2 linked regions of the Sagittula sp. P11 genome follow. The protein of the gene in region 1 interacts with the protein of each later gene in a pairwise test. Links are inferred from orthologs where the notes say so. Each region holds a gene or a part of one and is shown on either strand. Other genes may lie near its edges. The genes, in order: CDO87_RS00825 and dnaA.

Region 1 (16,229 bases):
CAGTTCCGCACGCGCCGCATCTTCTCGCCCTTCGGCCAGCCGCTCTACGGTCTGGCACAGCTCAACCACTACCCTCTGGGGACCATGGAGAGCTACGTGCTGAAGGCGGACCGGGGCCGCGCCGTGCACAGCGACCACGCACTCGGGATGGACTACTGGGTGGAACGGAACTGGTGCGAGGTCGAGGACACGAGCATCCTTGCCCTGCCCGGCGTGTCCGAACTGCGGCAGGACTTTGCGGCGGACCCTGTTCTCGGGCCGCTGCATAAACAGGCGGTAGCATGGCGGCACGCCCGCTTTGACGTGCTTCTGGCGGAGGAGCCGAACCGCGCCCTTTTCGCCCGCCTGCTCATGGCCCCGCCCGCGCGTCCGCTGCCCCTCGATGCGGCGCGGTTCCTCGCCGGGCATGCCACCAGGGCGAGCACGGCCGAAGAGACCTGACCAGCGGATCCAACGATGGCCGTCGCAGCCACATCTGCCTCATTTTTCCTTAATTCAACACGACAGAGCCACAAATCTGCCCGACCCGGCAGACATTGTTTCCGAAATGGCCGCCCTCACATGCGGCCGCAGAGGACATGGCATGGCAGCAGACAACGGTTTCACTCCGGATTTCAGCGAGCTTGGCCGCGGAGAGTGGCTGACCGCCCTGAAGGGCCTGGGCGAGGAGCACGGCTTTGCCGAGCCCTTGGGCAAGCGCCATGCCGGTATCTTCATCGAGGACGGCGACACCCTGCTCGTGTCGTTCGAAACCATGTCCGGCATCGAGGCCCTGTCGGCGACCCGCACGCCCATGGGCTTCGACATGGTGCGCGATCACGGCTGGTCGTCGCTTTCCGTCCTTTCCCATGGCGACACGTGGTTCCGCGACCCGCGCGTCTTCGGCTTTTTCGACCAGTTGCTGGACGACGGTTTCTTCGATGAATTCGAGCGGGTTATCTTCTTCGGTACCGGTCCCTGCGGCTATGCCGCCGCCGCCTATTCGGTGGCAGCCCCCGGCGCGCGCGCATTGCTGCTGCAACCGCAGGCCACGCTGGACCCGCGCGTGACTGAATGGGACGACCGTTTCACCGACATGCGCCGCGAGGACTTTACATCACGCTACGGCTTTGCGCCGGACATGATCGACGCGGCCGAGAAGGTCTGGGTGCTCTACGACCCTTATGAACGCCTCGACGCCATGCACTCCGCCCTGTTCGAGCGCGGCAACGTCGACCGTTACCGTATGCCGTTCTTCGGCGGGGCGCTGCAGACCGATCTGCGCCTGATGGACATCCTGCCGAAACTGCTGCTCGAGGTCGCCGACGGCACGCTCGACGCCGCGCGGTTTGCAGCACACATGCGTGCCCGGCGCGACCACCCGCCCTACCTGCGCAAGCTGCTGGCCCGGACCGATGCCAGCCAGCGCGACAAATTGAGCCTCATGCTGTGCCGACACGTGACCGCCCGGATGAACGCCCCGCGGTTCCGCCGGCGACTCGCCCAGCTCGAGGCGCAGAAGGCGCGCAGGTGACGGCTCAGGACCCGCGTCGCAGATATGCCTCGCGCAGGTCCTCCTGGAAATAGCCGAGCGCCGCAACAAGGGTGAACAGGAACACCCGTCCGCCCTCGCCCAGCAAGGACAGGACGGCCGCAGCGGCCAGCAGGCAGACCAGCAATGCCGCCACGCCGCGGTCCTGCTCGGCCAGCATGTGCTCCGACCCGAGCCAGCGGTACAGCCGCTCCGTCACCTGAGCCTCCACATGTCTCGCGCCCCAACCTGCGGCGGCGCCAAGGATCACCGTGAACAGCATCGTCACCCCCTTCATGCCCTCGTCCCGTCATAGCGCGCCACGCCGCTCTGGTGAAGAACGGCGACCCGTGCTAGCGGATTTGCCATGACCCAGATCACGCTTCCCCGCCCGGATGACTGGCACCTGCACCTGCGCGACGGCGCAATGCTGCGTGCCGTGGCCCCCGAGACCGCGCGCCACTTCGGACGTGCGATCATCATGCCCAACCTCGTGCCCCCCGTCGTGACCGGCGACCAGGCCGCCGCCTACCGCGACCGGATCTTGGCCGCGCTTCCCGACGGCAGCGGGTTTACCCCGCTCATGACGCTCTACCTGACAGAGACGACTGACCCGGACGACCTCGCGAAGGCCCACGCCGACGGCATCATCCACGCGGTAAAGCTCTACCCGGCGGGTGCGACGACCAACTCTGCTTCGGGCGTGCGCGACTTCGACAAGGTGCGCCCGGTGCTGGAGCGCATGGCAGAGATCGGTTGCCCGCTGTGTGTGCACGGTGAGGTGGTGGACGCCGACGTCGACATATTCGACCGGGAAGCTGTGTTCATCGACCGGGTGCTGGACCCGCTCCGCCGCGCCACCCCGGACCTGCGCGTCGTCATGGAGCATATCACCACTGCGCAAGGCGCCGATTACGCGCGCGAAGGCGGCGATAACCTGGGGGCGACGATCACCACGCACCACCTCGTCATCAACCGCAATGCCATCCTCGTCGGGGGGATCAAGCCGCACTACTACTGCCTGCCCGTCGCCAAGCGCGAGGAGCACCGGATCGCCCTGCGCAAGGCCGCGACCTCCGGCGATCCGAGCTTCTTCCTTGGCACCGATTCCGCGCCGCACCTCGATCCGCTGAAGGAGAACGCCTGCGGCTGCGCCGGGTGCTTCACCGCGACGAACACCCTTTCGATCTTGGCCGAGGTCTTCGAACAGGAGGGCGCGCTGGACAAGTTGCAGGCCTTCGCCTCAGAGAACGGGCCGCATTTCTATGGTCTGCCGGTGAGCGACGAGACCGTGACCCTGACCAAGGGCGCGCCCGTCGACTACCCGAAGAAGATCGACACGGCAGAAGGCCCCGTCACCGTCTTCGATCCGATGATGCCGCTGCACTGGCGCCTCGACTGAGCGGAAAGCCGCTGCAGGGACATTCAACGCCGCCTTCGGGCGGCGTTTTCGTTTGGTCCGGAGGGCTGGCGCATCGAGGAAATGGGACGCCGTCCGCCGGTATCACGCCGCGGAAAAGACCGGTGCCCGGCGAACAAGCACCGTCCTGAACGCCCAACCCCTTGCCTGGGCGGCCATCTGGCAAGCGCAACGCGGCACCGAAAAGGTTCTGTTCCCCTGTGCAGGCTTGCAAGAGATCGTGGTCGATGGCGGAAAATGCGGCAGCGGAGCCCCTGCCAGAGCCGCTAAGCGCATCAAGGGTACCGAGGTGTTGAAATTTTAAACCCTATTCATCTAGGCTGGTCGGCATAACGGTCAATGCACCGAGGGACAGAAAGAAGGAGACCGCCCATGGACGCTCTCATCGACCTGCTTCTGGACTGGATCGGCGAGAACAGTGCCTATCAGACCAGTGACCTTGATCCGCCGGCGGTCGTGGAACTCGGCCCAAAGGAACTGACCCGCGAATACTACTACGGCCGCGCGCACCTCATCCCCGAAGACGGCGTCGACGACCGGCTGAACGCCATCTACATCGCGAACGAGGGGCCGGAGGGCACGATCTTCATCCTCTCGCCCGACCAGATCGACGGGGCGGAGAACTTCGCTGATCCGCGCGACAACCCGCTCTGGCGCGAAATCCTTCTGCATGAGCTGGTGCACCACGCACAGCACGACCACGGCGCCGAGACCTGGACCTGTATCTCGCTGTCGGAATCGGAGGCCTACCAGATGGGCGGCGCCTTCCTGCGGGAGATGAACGTCCCCGACCCGATGAAGGACCGCACGGCCAGCGACAAGATCTACAAGTCCTGCGACGGCTGAGCCAGCGTACCGACGTTTCGAGCGGGCATCGTGTGCAGGTGCCCGGTGTAGGATACGAGCCGCCCCAGCAGCGGCAGGGCGATCGAGACGTCGAACCTGTAAAGCCCGGCTTCCTGCCATTCCCTGGCCGCCACGCGGGGCCAGAGCGCGCGGGGCAAGGGCACGCCAAGCATCATCACCCGCTCCGCCCCGAGCCTGAGGCCGCCAGCCTCCGGGACAAGGCGCGTATCCACCCGGATCAGCCCCAGCCGCTCCGCCAGCAGCCCATCTTTGGTTGCGTCAAGACGCGACACCATGCGGGTGATCCCGATCTCCCGGGTCCAGCGCGCCCCCTGCCCGTCGGCTTCCGTCACCAAGCGGAACGGCACATCCCGCGCGGCACGGGGCAGCCCCACGGCCCGGGCCAGCAGCCGTAACGCCCCCGCATCGGCAGGTGTCACGGCGATCCGCCCCTCGAACGCGCCAAAGCCCGCGTGCAAGGCCCGGCAGGCAGGCGGCAGCGCCGCCATCCGGTCGCCCAGCAACATGGCATAGGGTGTCACGAGATCAGCCGCCGCCGCAGTTCGGGATCGGGCAAGGCGCAGAGGTCGGTCTTGCCGAAGTGATACCGGTTCCTCGCTATCCGGGCATAGAGCCAGTCCTGCACGCCCAAGGGCAGCAACCCGAGCGCCCGAAGGGGCCGGAAGCCGCGATGCAGCCGCGGGAACAACGCCACGATGGCGTCGAGCGACCCGCGCGCCTGCCCCTCGTGCAGCATCAGCCAACTGTCGGGATCGTCCGGCGACAGGTCGTAGTGTCCCAGCAATCCGCGGCCCAGCGGCGATTGCGCCGTGCAGATGCGGACCGCGTCTTCACGATCCAGCCGCGCTATCCGGCGCGCGGTGGCGGAGCAGAGCGCGCAGTCCCCGTCCATGACCACGAGGATGCAGGCATCGTCGAAGGCCGGAACCTCCGGATCGTCGCGGTAGGAATAGGGCGGGCGCGGTGCGGGACGCATGGCGATCTCCTCTTGCGGCAGGATACACCGCCTTTGCCCATTGCACATGCGCGATATGGTCCCCTTGCACCAAGGCACAAGCGCGCCCCTTTCCCCCCTGATCAAAACCCGCTAATCGACGCCTGACCCAAAGGAGTGCCGCCCATGATCCCCTCGACCTATCCTTCCGCCGAAGAAATGGCCCGCCTGACCGCGCGCATGCTGTGGGAGATCGAGGCGGTGAACTTCATGCAGGATGAGCCGTTCAAGCTCGCCTCCGGCCAGCTGAGCCCGGTCTACATCGACTGCCGCAAGCTGATCTCCTTCCCGCGCATCCGCTCCACCCTGATGGACTTCCTGACGGTGACGGTCATGCGCAATGCGGGCTTCGAGGCCTTCGACAACATCGCCGGCGGCGAGACGGCGGGCATCCCGTTTGCCGCGCTGGTGGCTGAGCGCATGGCCCTGCCGATGACCTATGTGCGGAAGAAACCGAAGGGCTACGGCCGCAACGCCCGGATCGAGGGTGCGATGACCGAGGGCCAGCGCGTGCTGCTGGTAGAGGACCTGACCACCGACGGCGGCTCGAAACTGTCCTTCGTCGATGCGATCCGCGACACCGGCGCGACCTGCGCGCATACGGCGGTGATCTTCTACTACGGCATCTTCCCCGAGACGATCAAAACGCTGGGCGACCACGGCGTCTCGCTGCACCACCTGTGCACCTGGTGGGAGGTTCTGGCCGAAGCGCCGGAGAAGCACGCCGGCGTCCTGTCGGAGGTCGAGTCGTTCCTGAAGGACCCCCACGCCTGGCGCGCGGCCCGCGGCGGAGCCTGAGGGACCGCACCCCGGCCCGTCAAAGCAGGGGCTTCCCGGCGCTGACGTGGCGTCACAGAAATTTCACGTTCCCTTGCGGTGTGTCCCAGCCGACACGCCGATGAGTCGCCCACAGGCCATTTTTGGCCTATCTTGCGATGTGGACCCTTTCTGTGACAAGATCATGTGGGGACAGCGGTCCACCGCTTATCCCCAGAGATTTACACTCTGCACCCCGGAAATCCGGTTTGCTACACGGTCAGCCTGAGCAGTGGGGATGAAAATGAACGAGATAACGACGATCAATCCGACCGGCGTTCACGTCGACGCCGCCGAGACCATGCCGCACTCCATCGAGGCCGAACAGCAGCTTCTGGGCGCGATCCTGACCGACAACGACATCTTCGACCGCGTCGCGTCGATCATCCGGGCCGAGCACTTCTACGACCCGGTGCACACCCGAATCTTCGAGATCGCCGCCGCGCGCATCGCCAAGAACAACCTCGCCTCCCCGGTGACGCTCAAGGCCTTCATGGCCGACGACGAGGGTCTTCAGGAACTGGGCGGCGCGGCCTACCTCGCACGGCTTGCGGCCTCTGCCGTCTCCACCTTCGCGGTGCGGGACTATGCGCAGATGATCTACGACCTGTCGGTGCGCCGCGACCTGATCCGCCTCGGCCGCGAGATCTCGGACAAAGCCGCAAAGGTCGACGTCGCCTCCGAACCAAGGGAGCAGATCGTCGAGGCCGAGCAGAAGCTCTACAAGATGGCCGAGCAGGGCAACGCCGAGTCGGGCTTCCAGTCCTTCCTGCGCGCCGTGACGGAGGCGGTGAACGTCGCCAACGCCGCCTACCAGCGCGAAGGCGGTCTGGCGGGAATCTCCACCGGCCTCATTGACATGGACAAGAAGCTGGGCGGCCTGCACCCGTCCGACCTCTTGATCCTCGCGGGTCGTCCCTCCATGGGGAAGACCTCGCTCGCCACCAACATCGCCTTCAACATCGCCAAGGCCTACAAGAAGGGCACCCGGCCCGACGGCTCTGTCGGCGCGCTCGACGGTGGCGTGGTCGGGTTCTTCTCGCTCGAAATGAGCGCCGAGCAGCTGGCTGGCCGTATCCTCGCCGAGGCGTCCGAGATCTCGTCCCACAAGATCCGCCAGGGCGACATGGAGGAGCACGAGTTCCGCCGTTTCGTCGAGGCCGCCAAGGAACTGGAAGCCTGCCCGCTCTACATCGACGACACGCCCGCGCTGCCGATCAGTCAGGTCGCGGCCCGGTCGCGCCGCCTGAAGCGGACGCACGGGCTTGACCTCATCATCGTCGACTATCTTCAGCTTCTGCGCGGCACCGCCGAGAACCGCGTGCAGGAAATCGCGGAAATCTCCATGGGTCTCAAGGCGATAGCGAAGGAACTTAACATCCCGGTGATCGCGCTGTCGCAGCTGTCGCGCCAGGTGGAAAGCCGCGAGGACAAGCGGCCTCAGCTGTCCGACCTCCGGGAATCGGGCTCCATCGAGCAGGACGCCGACGTGGTGATGTTCGTGTTCCGCGAAGAATACTACGTGGAACGCGAAAAGCCCTCCGACGACCGGCTGGACGAGATGGTCGCCTGGCAGGAACGCATGTCGCGCCTGCACGGCAAGGCCGAGGTCATCATCGGCAAGCAGCGTCACGGCCCCATCGGCACCGTGGAACTGTCGTTCGAAAGTCAGTTCACCCGCTTCGGCAACCTCGTGAAGCCCTGGCAGGAAGGCTGATCCCCGAGTGCGCCGCGGGCCTGTGTCAGCGGCTGCCCTGCCTCAGGTAACTTGTCAGCAACCGGCTGTTGTAGGACGCCCGCCCGGCCTTCATCGCGTCGATCTCGCCTTGAGACTTGGCGCGCCGGTGTCCGATAGCCAGCGGCCTGGTGGCGGTGGCGAGACGCGGATCGGTCCGGGGCGATGCGCCGGAGGGTTCCCGCGACGCGCGGCCATCCAGCGGCGACTCTGGCTCCGGGACGGTGCCCGGCTCCTGCTCGGCCTCGTCTTCTGCCATGCCATAGTACACGGCCAAACCGGCCCCGATGACTGCGCCAGTCGCGATCACGGCCACGCCGACCAGCCCGGCCGCGGCGCCGAAGGTGACAGCCGCGACCGCAACCGCAGCGATGGCGATGATGCCGATGCCCAGCAGTCCCCAGCCGCGCGCATTGCTGCCCGGTCCGCCGCCCCGTTCCCGCTGCAGCGCCAGCCCGGCGCCCCGCATGAAGGTGTCTGCCGCCGCACGCGCTGCCGCGCCGCCGGTCTCGACAACCGCTCCGCCGCCGACCGTCCACAGCAGTTGCGCGGCGATGCTGCCCCCGGTCATGGCGCCCTGCGCCGCATCGGCCAGCACGCCGTCCTGGTTGCCCGCGCTGATGACGATCAGCCCGTTCACCAGATCCGCAACGAAATCCGTGAGCAGGTTCATCATGCCCGCGCCAAGGTTGCCCATGGTCTTCAGCACGCCGACCAGACCCGCCTCGAAGGCCGACCACCCGACCAGTGCGGCCGCATGTATCGCCGCCATGACGGCGCCCGCGACGGGCACCCAGCCGCCAAGGGCCGCACCAAGGGGTTTGTAGGCGTCGACCGCCAGGAGGTTGAACACCAGCGTGTCGACCTGCGGGCGTGAAATTCCCGAGAAATCCATGTCAAATGTCTCCGCTTTGAAATGCGGAGAAGTGTACCGCGTCGCGGGGAACCGACAAAGTGCCCCCTTCCTGACTGACACAATTGTCAGGCAAACACGCCGCCTCAGTGGACCCGCCTGCGCGCACGGGCGTGGCTTCGCCGGGTCAGAGCACGACGGCCAGCCCCAGGTAGGTGCCAAGCTCGCCCAGCAGCGCCGCGCCGCCGAGGATTTCCGTGGTCCGCCCCCCCAACCGCCTGAGCGCGAAGATCCGGAACGCCTGCCCCAGCGCGATGGCACCAATAGCTGCGGCGACACCGGCCCAGGCACCAGCCACGAACTCCAGCGCCAGCACGGCCAGTATCGTGCCCGCCAGCGCGACGCGGTAGCCGTCGGGCGTCACCCCGGGCAGCAGCACCTCCATCCCTCGCCTGCGGGCGGAGACGGTGCTTGCCGCGGTGTGCACCGCCGCCATGCGCCCCAGCCCCATCCCGGCAATCAGCGCCACCGCCGCCACGCCCGGCGTGAAGGACACCAGCAGGACCACCTTCAGCGCCAGCGTCAGGCCGACAGCCAGCGCGCCGCGGGGCCCCCCGCCCCGCGCCATGCGCGCCAGCACCGCGTCCCGGCCCGTCTCTCCGGCCAGCGCCTCCACCGCGACGGAAAGTCCCATCTCGTCGCGCACGCCGCTCAGCAGCAGCACCGCGACCACGGCCACGAGCACGGCCGCCGCCTCCGGCAGGACCTGCGCCGCCAGCCACAGCACCGCCGCCCCGGCGCAGCCGACCAGCGCACCGATCACCGGGTGATACTTGACCGAGCGCACCAGCAGGTCCTCCGACACGTCTCCGCCCGCCGGGGGCACGAGCCGCGTGACCTCCCCCAGTGCCAGCCTGAACAGTTCGGCCTCCAGCCGCAGCGTGTCCTTCATGTGCCCTGCCTCGAACCCCTTTCCGGCCAAGCATATCCCCGCCCGTCCGGCGCATGAAGCCGCATTTCCCCCTTGACCCCAACATCCAACCTGCCAAAGACAGGCAACATGGCCATGGCGAAGCTGACAATCGACCTGGGCGCCCTGCGCGCCAACTGGACCGCCCTCGCCGCCCTGTCGGAGGGCGAGACGGGCGCCGTCGTCAAGGCGGACGCCTATGGCCTCGGTGCCGAGAAATGCGTGCCCGTTCTGGCCGCCGCCGGGGCGCGGACCTTCTTCGTGGCCGTCGCCGAGGAAGGCGCACGGCTGCGCCGCATCCTCGGCCCCGGCCCCGAGATCTGCGTGTTCTCCGGCCACATGCCCGGCGACCGCGACATGATCCGCGATGCCGACCTCGTGCCGATGATCAACTCCATCGACCAGATGCTGATGCACGTCGAAGGGCTGCCCGCCCATCCCTTCGGCATCCAGCTCGACAGCGGCATGAACCGCCTCGGGATGGAACCGGCGGAGTGGTCCGCCCTGCGCGATATCGCCCTCGCCCAGCACCCGCGGCTGGTGATGAGCCACCTCGCCTGCGCCGACGAGCCCGATCACCCGATGAATGCCCGCCAGCTGGCAGCCTTCCGCGAAATGACCGACGGCATCGACGCGCCGCGCTCCTTCGCGGCGACGGGCGGCATCCTGCTGGGGCCGGACTACCACTTCGACATGACGCGCCCTGGAGTGGGCCTCTACGGCGGCCTGCCCTTCGTCGACGCGCAGCCGGTCGTCAGCCTCGAGATCCCGGTGATCCAGACGCGCGACGTGTTGCCCGGCGAAACCGTCGGCTACGGCAACTCCTGGACCGCCGCCGCGCCGACCCGCGTCGCGACCATCGCCGGCGGCTATGCCGACGGCATCCACCGCGCCATGGGACCCGCCGCCCACGTCTGGGCCGGCGAGACGCGCTGCAAGATCCTCGGCCGCATCTCCATGGACCTGATCGCCGTCGACGTGACCGGCCTCGGCGAAGTGCCGGACCATGTCGAACTCATCGGCCTGCACCAGGGGATCGACACCCTCGCGGACTGGGCCGGCACCATCGGCTACGAGGTGCTCACCTCCTTCGGCGCGCGCTACGACCGCAGCTATACCGGCGCATGACGCTGCTGGCCCCCCTCGGCTGGCTGGGCCGCGCCCTGCTGCATTGGCTGGCCGCCATCGGCCGGGTCACGCGCTTCGGCCTCACTGCGCTCAGCCACACCGTCCGCCCCCCCTTCTACGCGGGCGAATTCGGCGCCGCGCTGATGAACGTGGGCTGGCTGTCGCTGCCGGTCGTGGGTCTCACCGCCGTCTTCACCGGCGCCGCACTCGCCCTGCAGATCTATTCCGGCGGCGCCCGCTTCAACGCCGAGGCCGTGGTGCCGCAGATCGTCGCCATCGGCATGGTGCGCGAACTGGGGCCGGTGCTGGTAGGCCTGATGATCGCCGCCCGCGTGACCTCCTCCATCGCAGCCGAGATCGCCACCATGAAGGTGACCGAACAGATCGACGCGCTCACGACCCTCTCCACCAACCCGATGAAATACCTCGTGGCGCCGCGCTTGCTCGCCGCACTGCTGGTGGTGCCCGCCCTCGTAGGCATCGGCGACGTGATCGGCATCTTCGGCGGCTACGCGGTGGCCACCGGCAGCCTCGGATTCAACGCCGCCGCCTACCTGAAGAACACCGTGGATTTCCTCGAACCGCTGGACGTGGTCTCGAGCCTCGTCAAGGGCTGCGCCTTCGGCGGCATCGCGGCGCTCATGGGCTGCTACTTCGGCATGATGTCGGGCCGCGGCGCACAGGGCGTGGGCCGCGCCACCAAGGGCAGCGTGGAGGCCGCCGCCGTCCTGATCCTCGCCGCCAACTTCCTGCTGACCGGCGCCTTCTTCTCGCTATGACCCTCGCGCCCGCCTCCACTCCAGAGACCCACCCCGCCATGCCGGGCGCGTCCTGCCGTTTCTCCGCTTTCGAAATACTCACTCCGACGGCTGACGGTCCCGCAACGCACGGGGGCATACGATGATCGCTCTCAACGGCGTCACCAAGTCCTTCGGCCAGAACCATGTCCTGCAGGGCGTCGACCTTGAGATCGCGCAGGGCACCTCCATGGTGATCATCGGCGGCTCCGGCACCGGCAAGTCGGTGTTGCTGAAATGTATCCTGGGCCTCGTCACGCCCGATGCAGGCACGATCACGCTCGACGGGCAGGACGTGACGACGCAGGACCGCGACGCCTTCCTCGCCCGCTTCGGCATGCTGTTCCAGGGCGGCGCGCTCTTCGATTCACTCACCGTCTGGCAGAACGTCGCCTTCCGCCTGCTCCGCGGCAGCCTCGCCCGGCCAAAGGCCGAGGCCCGCGAGATCGCCATCGAGAAACTGCGCCGCGTCGGCCTGACGCCCGATGTGGCCGACCGTTTCCCGGCCGAACTGTCGGGCGGCATGCAGAAACGCGTGGGTCTCGCGCGCGCCATCGCCGCAGAGCCCGAGATCATCTTCTTCGACGAACCGACCACAGGGCTCGACCCGATCATGGCCGGGGTTATCAACGACCTGATCCGCGAGATCGTGACCGAGATGGGCGCAACCGCCATGACGATCACCCACGACATGACCTCCGTCCGGGCGATTGCCGACAATGTCGCCATGCTCCATGGCGGCACCATCCGCTGGACCGGACCGGTGACCGAGCTCGACCGCTCCGGCGACGCCCATGTGGACCAGTTCATCCACGGCCGCGCCACCGGGCCGATCGCGGCGGTGCGCTGACACACGCGGGGACCCGCGTGACACCACGGAACGGATTGATTTTCTTCGGCCCATGGTGTCAATGCAGGCCGACCGCCACCACCGCCCGGGAGACCTCATGAACAGCCTCCTCCAGCCCGACCCGGTGCTGCTCGGGTTCCTGTTCTTCAACAAGTTCATCTATCTCGAGGTCCTCGCCCTCCTGGCGCTGATCCGCGTGATCGCCGGGCGCGGCCTTGCCCGCTGGCCCGCGCTCATGACACTGGTGCTCTGCCTCGGCGGCATCGCCACGGTCTTCGCGCCCGCGCTCGGCCTGAACGAGGGCCCGCTTTACGTCACAGCCGCGCAGATGATGGCGGGCGGCGGCGGAATGGCGCCCCTGCTCGTTCCCTCCGCGATCTTCCTGATCTGCTCCATCACCCCCCGCGCCCGCTGGCGGATCATCGACGTGCTGCACCTGCTGATGCTGGCCGGCCTGCTTGTGGTGTGGTGGTGGGTCTCCTGACCAAACTGACCGAAGGCAGGCGGCGCAGAGCCCCGCCATACACACCCATGCGCTACGTGAACCTCGCCTTCCTCGTTCTCTACCCGCTCTCGTGGTTCGCCCCGCTCCTGCGCGCCGGGCTGCTGCCGCTCTTCGGCATGTCCGAGATCTCGGTGATTTCCGGCCTGAGGTCGCTCTGGCAGACCGACATCTTCCTTGCGCTTGTCGTGACCCTGTTCGCTCTTGTCGCGCCGATGCTGAAGACGCTCGGTCTCGCACTCCTTCAGTTCGACGTACTCGACCGGCGCGCCCTGCCGGCGCTCAACCTGCTCGGCAAGTTCGCCATGGCCGACATCTTCCTGATCGCGCTCTACGTCACCCTCGCCAAGGGCCTGGGCGTCGGGAGGGTGGAAACCGCCTGGGGTCTCTACTTCTTCACCGCACTGATCCTCGGCTCCATCGTGCTGGGCGCGCTCGAGGCTCGTCGCACCCAAGGGGCTTAGGCCCCCTGACGCGGCCCGACCCGCGCAGACCATTGGCCGGCTTCCCCCGGAGGTACTCAGCCAGGGCGAGTACAAGGACCTCCGTCCTTCATCCTGGGCCTACTGTACTCGGGCGGCGCAGGGCGCCCCCCGCCAGCGAGGCGAAACCGTTCCCTTCCGCCGCGATCCCCGTTACATACGCGCTTCCGATCCCAGCGGAGGTTATTCATGGCAAAGGCCGTCAGCCGATTCGTCTGCCAGTCCTGCGGCAACGTCACGACCAAGTGGGCAGGCCGATGCGAGGCCTGCGGCGAGTGGAACTGCATCCAGGAAGAAAAGCCGCTGTCGCAGGGCCCCGCCGGGAAGACCCTTGGCCAGTCGCGCGGGCGTGCCGTCCAGCTCTCCGATCTGTCCAGCAAGGAAGCACCGCCGCCGCGCACCGCCTGCAAGCTCGACGAGCTTGACCGTGTGCTGGGCGGCGGCCTCGTGCCCGCCTCTGCCGTGCTGGTGGGGGGCGATCCGGGGATCGGGAAATCGACCCTCCTGCTGCAGGCCGCCGCGGCCTTTGCCAACGCCGGGCTGAAGGTCATCTACATTTCGGGCGAGGAAGCCTCGGCCCAGGTCAGGCTGCGTGCGCAGCGCCTCAACCTTGCCGAGGCGCCCGTCCGGCTCGCCACGGAGACCAACCTTCGCGACATCCTCACGACGCTGGACAAGGAACGTCCCGACCTCGCCATCGTCGACTCGATCCAGACCATGTGGGCCGACAACGTCGATTCCTCGCCGGGCTCCGTGTCCCAGGTCCGGGCCGCGGCGCACGAACTGACGACATTCGCCAAGCGCACCGGTTCTGCCGTGATGATGGTCGGCCACGTCACCAAGGACGGACAGCTCGCCGGCCCGCGCGTGGTGGAACACATGGTCGACACGGTGCTGTATTTCGAGGGCGAGCGCGGCCACCAGTTCCGCATACTGCGCTCCGTCAAGAACCGCTTCGGCCCGGCGGACGAGATCGGCGTCTTCGAGATGACCGGCGGCGGGCTGGCGGAGGTGCCGAACCCCTCTGCCCTGTTCCTGGCCGAACGCGGAGAGCCCTCGCCCGGCTCGGTGGTCTTTGCCGGGATCGAGGGCACGCGCCCCGTGCTGGTGGAGTTCCAGGCCCTCGTTGCCCCCTCGCCCCACAGCCAGCCGCGCCGGTCGGTCGTCGGCTGGGACGGCAGCCGGCTGGCGATGATTCTCGCCGTGCTCGAATCGCGGGTCGGCATCCCGTTTGCGGGGCTCGACGTATACCTCAACGTCGCGGGCGGCATGCGCGTGGGCGAACCCGCCGCCGATCTGGCTGTGGCCGCTGCGCTACTTTCCGCCCGCGAGGACGCAGCGCTGCCGCGCGAGACTGTCGTTTTCGGCGAAATCAGCCTATCGGGGGCGTTACGTCCGGTGGGTCAGACCGAAAATCGCTTGAAAGAAGCCGCCAAACTTGGTTTCTCCACCGCGATCCTGCCTTCGGGCGGCAAGGCGCAGGGTGGCCCATCCGTCAAGCTGACGCAGATGGCCGACCTGACCGGCTTTGTAGGAGAGGTCTTCGGCGCCGGATGAACCGGGCCGGCAGGCACACACGGGAAAAGAACGCGAAGAGGCAGGCCCATGGAAGGATTTACGATCGTCGACGGTATCGTGGCGGCCATCGTCGTGATGTCGGCGCTGCTGGCCTATTCGCGCGGGCTCGTGCGGGAGGCCATGGCCATCGTCGGCTGGATCGTCGCGGCCATCCTCGCCTTCATGTTCGCGGCCCAGGTGCAGCCGCTGGTCAAGGAGCTTCCCGTCGTCGGCGAATTCCTGTCCGACAGCTGCGAATTGTCGATCATCGCCGCCTTCGCCGCCGTGTTCACCGTGGCCCTGCTGCTCGTGTCGCTGTTCACGCCGCTCTTCTCCTCGCTGATCCAGCGCTCCGCGCTTGGCGGGCTCGACCAGGCGCTCGGGTTCTTCTTCGGTGTGGCGCGGGGCATCCTCCTCGTGGCCATCGCCTTCTTCGTCTACGAAACCGTCATCACCGCGCAGGACGTGGCGATGATCGACGACAGCCGTTCCGCCGCCGTCTTCAGCCAGTTCAGCGGCAGGATCGAAGAACAGAACCCCGAGCAGGCGCTTGGCTGGATCACCGCCCAGTACGAGCAGCTCGTGGGCGTCTGCGACGCGCCGACGTAAGCCGTGCCGCCTGTGACCGCGACAGACTTGCAGTCCGGCTGGCAGGCACACTGGCACGACATCCTCGACAACCACCCCGAGGCCACGGAACAGCGGCCGGATCCGCTGCCGCCCTTAGACCGCGATTTCCGCCTGCATTTCGGCATCTGGCGCCTGCCCGCTGCTGCCCGCGCCGCGGCCTTCGCCCCCCTGCCGGAAGGCGCGGCACTGGGAGAGCGGGCCGCGCTCTGGCCGCTCGATCTACGCAGACTGCCCCGAAACGAGGCACATGCGCTGCTTCAGGCGGCGGTGGCGGGGCTCCGCCTGTTCGGCCTCGAAGCGCCCGAAAGCGATGCCCCGATCCTTTTCGAGACACCCTTCCCCGAAGCCCTGGACGGCACGGACGCGCCCACGATCAACATGGACGATGCACTCTGGAACATGGCCGCGGCCCGCTCTCCGGCGCACGAAGCGGCGCTGGCCTTCCTGTCAGAGCCGCTCTACCGCGCCGCGGACAGCTACGACGTGGCACACTGGCTGATGTGGCCACTGGTCGCACCTGCCGATGCGCCCGACGTCTACCACCCCTTCGCCCTGCTCCGCGCGGGGGGCTGGGCGACCGGATGGCGCAGCGACGGGACCCTTCTGCTGGTTGAAACCGACATTTCTCACGCATAGTTTTGTGATCCTTCCGTGACACTTCACCGCCAAGCCCGTATGAGGGGCGCGAACAGCCCCGGATTCGGAGACACCATGTCCGACGCCACCTTCTTTCCAGCCAACCCATTCGACGCCGGAGACGACAAGCTGCACGAAGAGTGCGGCGTGTTCGGCGTGGTGGGCGTGACCGATGCCGCCAACTTCGTGGCGCTCGGCCTGCACGCCCTCCAGCACCGCGGACAGGAGGCAGGCGGCATCGTCTCCTACCATCCGGAAACCGGGTTCAACTCGGCGCGGCGCTTCGGCTACGTCCGCGACAACTTCACCCGTCAGTCGCTGATGGACACGCTGCCGGGGCAACTCGCAATCGGCCACGTGCGCTACTCCACCGCCGGATCGAAGTCCGCCGCCATCCGCGACGTGCAGCCCTTCTTCGGCGAGTTTTCCATGGGCGGCGCGGCCATAGCGCACAACGGCAACATCACCAACGCCGACGCGCT
Region 2 (4,585 bases), 2.0 Mb from region 1 along the record:
ATCCCCTCGGCCAGTTCGTGCACGCGCATCCCATGCCGGAGAAACACGATCACGTCGTCTTCGACATGGAGAACGGCGCCCGCGTCACGTTCAACGATCCGCGTCGCTTCGGCGCCATGGACCTGATGCCCACGCAGGCGGCCGAGGCGCACCCGCTGCTCGCCCGGATCGGTCCGGAACCGCTGAGCAATGCCTTCACCGAATCCCACCTCGTGGAGCGACTCAAGGGGCGGAACATGCCGGTCAAATCCGCGCTTCTGGACCAGAAGATCGTCGCCGGACTGGGCAACATATACGTTTGTGAAGCGCTGTTCCGTGGCGGCATCCATCCGGCGCGACGTTGTGTCCGCATCTCCGCGGCGCGGATTTCGGCGCTGGTTCCCATCGTCCGCGACGTGCTGGACGACGCCATCGCGGCGGGCGGATCATCTCTCCGGGATTTCCGGCAAGCCGATGGAGAACTTGGATATTTCCAGCACAGCTTTGACGTCTACGGACGTGAGGGTGAGCCATGCAGGGCGCCCGGTTGCACCAGTAAGATCCAGCGTATCGTGCAGTCGGGGCGGTCGTCCTTCTTCTGCCCGACCTGCCAAAGATAAGCTTGATCGTCTTCACCGAAGTGTTAAGGCTTGGCCTCTGACGGAACCGGACGGAGCCCTATTCTCATGGCCTATGAGACGATCATCGTCGAAGTAGAAGACCACGTCGCCACCATCAGACTCAATCGCCCCGACGCCCTGAACGCTCTCAACTCCGAGATGTTGGGAGAGCTGTGCCAGGCGCTGAAGGAAGCTGATGGCAACGACAAGGTGCGTTGCATCATCATCACCGGTTCGCAGAAAGCGTTCGCCGCCGGTGCCGACATCAAGGAAATGTCCGACAAGAGCTACGTCGACATGTTCCTGTCGGATTTCTTCGGGGCGGAAGGCGGCACCATCGGCCGCACCCGCAAACCGATCATCGCCGCCGTTGCTGGATACGCGCTGGGTGGCGGTTGCGAGCTGGCGATGATGTGCGACTTCATCATCGCCGCCGACAACGCGAAGTTCGGCCAGCCTGAGATCAACCTCGGGGTGATTCCCGGTCTTGGTGGCACGCAGCGCCTGACCCGCTTTGTCGGCAAGTCAAAGGCGATGGACATGACGCTGACCGGCCGGTTCATGGACGCGGAAGAGGCGGAGCGTTCCGGCCTCGTCAGCCGCGTCGTGCCGGCAAAGCAACTGATGGAAGAGACCCGCGCCGCGGCCGAGAAGATCGCAGAGAAGTCGATGATCTCGACCATCGCCTGCAAGGAAGCGGTGAACATCTCTTACGAGACGACGCTGTCCCAGGGTCTGCTGTTCGAGCGCCGTGCCTTCCACGCGCTGTTCAACACCGAGGACCAGAAGGAGGGCATGGGCGCATTCATGGAAAAGCGCTCGGCCCAGTTCCGGGACCGCTGACCGCGGATCAGGCCGGAAAGTACAGATTCCGGCAAGCATCCGAACGTGATGCTTGCCGAAACCGGGTGTGTGCTATATAGGCGCCCGTCATACATGCGCGTGATGCCCGCTCAGGCAAGAATCGGTCCCGCAGTCCGTTCGGGTCCTGAGAGGCATTGCGTCGTCACAGAGAACTTGAACCGATACCACGAACAGGACCGATCATCATGGCAAACACACCCCAGTCCAAGAAGCGCGCACGTCAGTCGGAAAAGCGTTACGCCGTCAACAAGGCACGTCGCTCGCGCATCCGCACCTACCTCCGCAAGGTCGAAGAGGCGATCGCATCCGGCGATCAGTCCGCGGCACAGGAAGCGCTGAAGGCGGCCCAGCCCGAACTGATGCGCGGCGTGACCAAGGGCGTGTTCCACAAGAACACCGCTTCCCGCAAGATGTCGCGCCTCGCGTCACGCGTGAAGTCGATCGGCGCCTGAAGCGCCAGCAATACCAATACCATGTGTTGAAAAAGCGCCCTCACAAGGGCGCTTTTTTGCGTTTTCAAGGTGTTGCAGGAACGCCAGATTCTTTTTCCGGATTCACCGAGTCAAGCTACAAGATCGGTTGCCGGAAACTGACGAAGGTTGGTAATTTCACCGAGCGAGTCACGTCGCACTGGGGGGACAAGGCTGCCAGCCCACGCGTTCATTGGGGAAAGCGGGGGCAAACTTGTCAGGGCACTTGAAGTGCTTTTGATGATGTTCAGGGGAAACCCTGGCCATGTCCAGGATACAGACCGGGTCTTCGGACCTGCGCACCGAGGGGACATCGGGCGCGGGAATCGGTGGATCGTTGGAGCAGTCGCTCCACGCCTCGAACCTTACGGGTTACGAGCGGGCTGTTCTGTTCCTCGCTGTGCGTGAACGCGTCCGTCGGCAGGCGGAGAGCAGGAACGGAACTGAGGACACAGTTGGCGGATGACAAAAGAACAATGGGGCGCCCTCCAAGAGCAGATTTGCAAGACGATCGGTCAGAACAACTACAAGACCTGGATCGAGCCGTTGCGCTTCCGCGGAGTTACGCCTGAGGGCATCGTAACGCTGCAGGCACCGACGAACTTCTTCGGGACGTACGTCTCGCAGAACTTCGGCGACATGCTTCTGGCACAGATTTCCACGGTGGAACCGTCGGCGCGCCGTCTGGCATTCCAGGCCGGGATCGTGGACGACCCCAGCGACAAGGCCGAGGAAAAGGCCAAACCGCTGAACCTTCCGGAAACGGAGCAGGCGCCGGTCACGTCTTCCCGCGACCAGCAGCTGCCGGGTGCGCCGCTGGACATGCGATTTACCTTCGACACCTTCGTGGTCGGCAAACCGAACGAACTGGCTCACGCCGCCGCGCGCCGCGTGGCCGAGGGCGGTCCGGTGACGTTCAACCCGCTGTTCCTGTATGGTGGTGTTGGCCTTGGTAAGACGCACCTGATGCACGCCATTGCGTGGGAGCTGTCGCAGCGCAATCCCGGTCTGACCGTGCTGTACCTGTCGGCAGAACAGTTCATGTACCGCTTCGTGCAGGCGCTGCGCGAACGAAAGATGATGGACTTCAAGGAGATGTTCCGCTCCGTCGACGTGCTGATGGTCGACGACGTGCAGTTCATCGCGGGCAAGGATTCCACGCAGGAAGAGTTCTTCCACACGTTCAATGCGCTCGTGGACCAGAACAAGCAGATCATCATTTCCGCCGACCGTGCCCCGGACGAGATCAAGGACCTGGAAAACCGCATCCGTTCGCGGCTTCAGTCCGGCCTCGTCGTCGACCTGCATCCGACCGATTACGAACTCCGCCTCGGCATCCTGCAGTCGAAGGTCGAGGTCTATCGCGGCATGCACCCGGGCCTGCAGATCGACGATGGCGTGCTTGAATTCCTCGCGCATCGTATCTCGACGAACGTGCGCGTGCTCGAAGGGGCGCTGACCCGTCTGTTCGCCTTCGCCTCGCTGGTCGGCAAACCGATCAACATGGATCTCGTGCAGGACAGTCTTGCCGACGTGCTGCGCGCGTCGGAGCGCAAGATCTCCATCGACGAGATCCAGCGCAAGGTGGCCGAGCACTACAACATCCGCCTGTCGGACATGATCGGGCCGAAGCGGGTCCGCAACTTTGCCCGTCCGCGGCAGGTGGCCATGTACCTGTGCAAGCAGCTCACATCGCGGTCCCTTCCGGAGATCGGCCGCCGCTTTGGCGGGCGCGACCACACCACCGTCATGCACGGCGTGCGGCGCATCGAAGAGCTGCGCCAGCAGGACGGCCAGATCGACGAAGATGTGGAGATGCTGCGCCGCGCTCTGGAGGCCTGAAAAGGCGCATCCTGAGTCTGCCTCACAACACTTGGAGCCGTGGCACGCCGTTTCGGGGCGGCGCGCCTTGACGCTTCCGGAAATCCAACAGACAAATGGCGAAAACCGGCTTGGAGCGGGGTCCGCTCCGCGCTAACGTGCGCGTCCGGACTGGCGGAGAGGGTGTAGTGCGATGAAGATCAGCATGGAACGGGCGGCGCTTCTGCGCGCGGTCGCGCAGGCGCAATCGGTCGTGGAGCGGCGCAATACCATTCCGATATTGGCCAACGTCCTTATCGAGGCGGAAGGCGAGACGGTCACGTTCCGCGCCACCGACCTCGATATCGAGGTTCTCGACAAGGCCGTGGCCCAGGTCGAGAAGCCGGGCGGCACCACGGTGTCCGCCGTCACCCTGCACGAGATCGTTCGCAAGTTGCCGGACGGATCGCTTGTTGCCCTTGCCGAGGAACCGGGCACCGGGCGGCTGACAGTGTCTGCGGGCCGTTCGAACTTCAGCCTCGCGACGCTGCCGAAAGAAGACTTCCCGGTCATGGCATCGTCCGAATACGGCTCGAACTTCACCGCCAAGGCCGAAGTCCTCCGCCGCCTGTTCGACAAGTCCAAGTTCGCAATCTCGACCGAGGAAACACGGTATTACCTGAACGGCGTCTACATGCATGTGGCCGACGGCGATGGCGGTCCGGCCCTGCGCTGCGTCGCGACCGACGGCCACCGGCTGGCCCGCATCGACGCGCCGCTGCCCGACGGCGCCGCGGACATGCCCGGCGTGATCGTCCCCCGCAAGACCGTGGGTGAAATGCGCAAGCTTCT

Evidence for each region.
Region 2: the proteins of CDO87_RS00825 (region 1) and dnaA interact in binary tests that used the Escherichia coli proteins (3 or more experiments, as listed by UniProt). The link is inferred for Sagittula sp. P11 from one-to-one orthologs.

What each region holds. Positions count from the first base shown.
Region 1 is NZ_CP021913.1:164,022-180,250, forward strand. Bases 5,212-8,087 are described here. They hold CDO87_RS00825 (replicative DNA helicase), read left to right. Parts: upstream 5,212-5,851; coding sequence 5,852-7,324; downstream 7,325-8,087. Other genes in these bases: CDO87_RS00820 (orotate phosphoribosyltransferase), read left to right, coding at 5,212-5,589; CDO87_RS00830 (hypothetical protein), read right to left, coding at 7,350-8,087. Outside these bases: CDO87_RS00785 (glycosyltransferase family 2 protein), read left to right, coding at 1-441; CDO87_RS00790 (phosphoadenosine phosphosulfate reductase), read left to right, coding at 584-1,513; CDO87_RS00795 (hypothetical protein), read right to left, coding at 1,518-1,808; pyrC (dihydroorotase), read left to right, coding at 1,878-2,912; CDO87_RS00805 (hypothetical protein), read left to right, coding at 3,303-3,776; CDO87_RS00810 (DUF4166 domain-containing protein), read right to left, coding at 3,755-4,318; CDO87_RS00815 (thiol-disulfide oxidoreductase DCC family protein), read right to left, coding at 4,315-4,773; more of CDO87_RS00820, read left to right, coding at 4,918-5,211; more of CDO87_RS00830, read right to left, coding at 8,088-8,237; CDO87_RS00835 (adenosylcobinamide-GDP ribazoletransferase), read right to left, coding at 8,383-9,147; alr (alanine racemase), read left to right, coding at 9,256-10,293; CDO87_RS00845 (ABC transporter permease), read left to right, coding at 10,290-11,072; CDO87_RS00850 (ABC transporter ATP-binding protein), read left to right, coding at 11,194-11,940; CDO87_RS00855 (hypothetical protein), read left to right, coding at 12,038-12,424; CDO87_RS00860 (paraquat-inducible protein A), read left to right, coding at 12,472-12,906; DNA repair protein RadA, read left to right, coding at 13,114-14,481; and 3 more genes. UniProt on the Escherichia coli protein: The main replicative DNA helicase, it participates in initiation and elongation during chromosome replication. Travels ahead of the DNA replisome, separating dsDNA into templates for DNA synthesis.
Region 2 is NZ_CP021913.1:2,141,098-2,145,682, forward strand. What follows is about bases 1,742-4,585. They hold dnaA (chromosomal replication initiator protein DnaA), read left to right. Parts: upstream 1,742-2,395; coding sequence 2,396-3,775; downstream 3,776-4,585. Other genes in these bases: rpsT (30S ribosomal protein S20), read left to right, coding at 1,742-1,915; dnaN (DNA polymerase III subunit beta), read left to right, coding at 3,948-4,585. Outside these bases: mutM (bifunctional DNA-formamidopyrimidine glycosylase/DNA-(apurinic or apyrimidinic site) lyase), read left to right, coding at 1-599; CDO87_RS10480 (enoyl-CoA hydratase), read left to right, coding at 666-1,442; more of rpsT, read left to right, coding at 1,649-1,741. UniProt on the Escherichia coli protein: Plays an essential in the initiation and regulation of chromosomal replication. Binds in an ATP-dependent fashion to the origin of replication (oriC) to initiate formation of the DNA replication initiation complex once per cell cycle.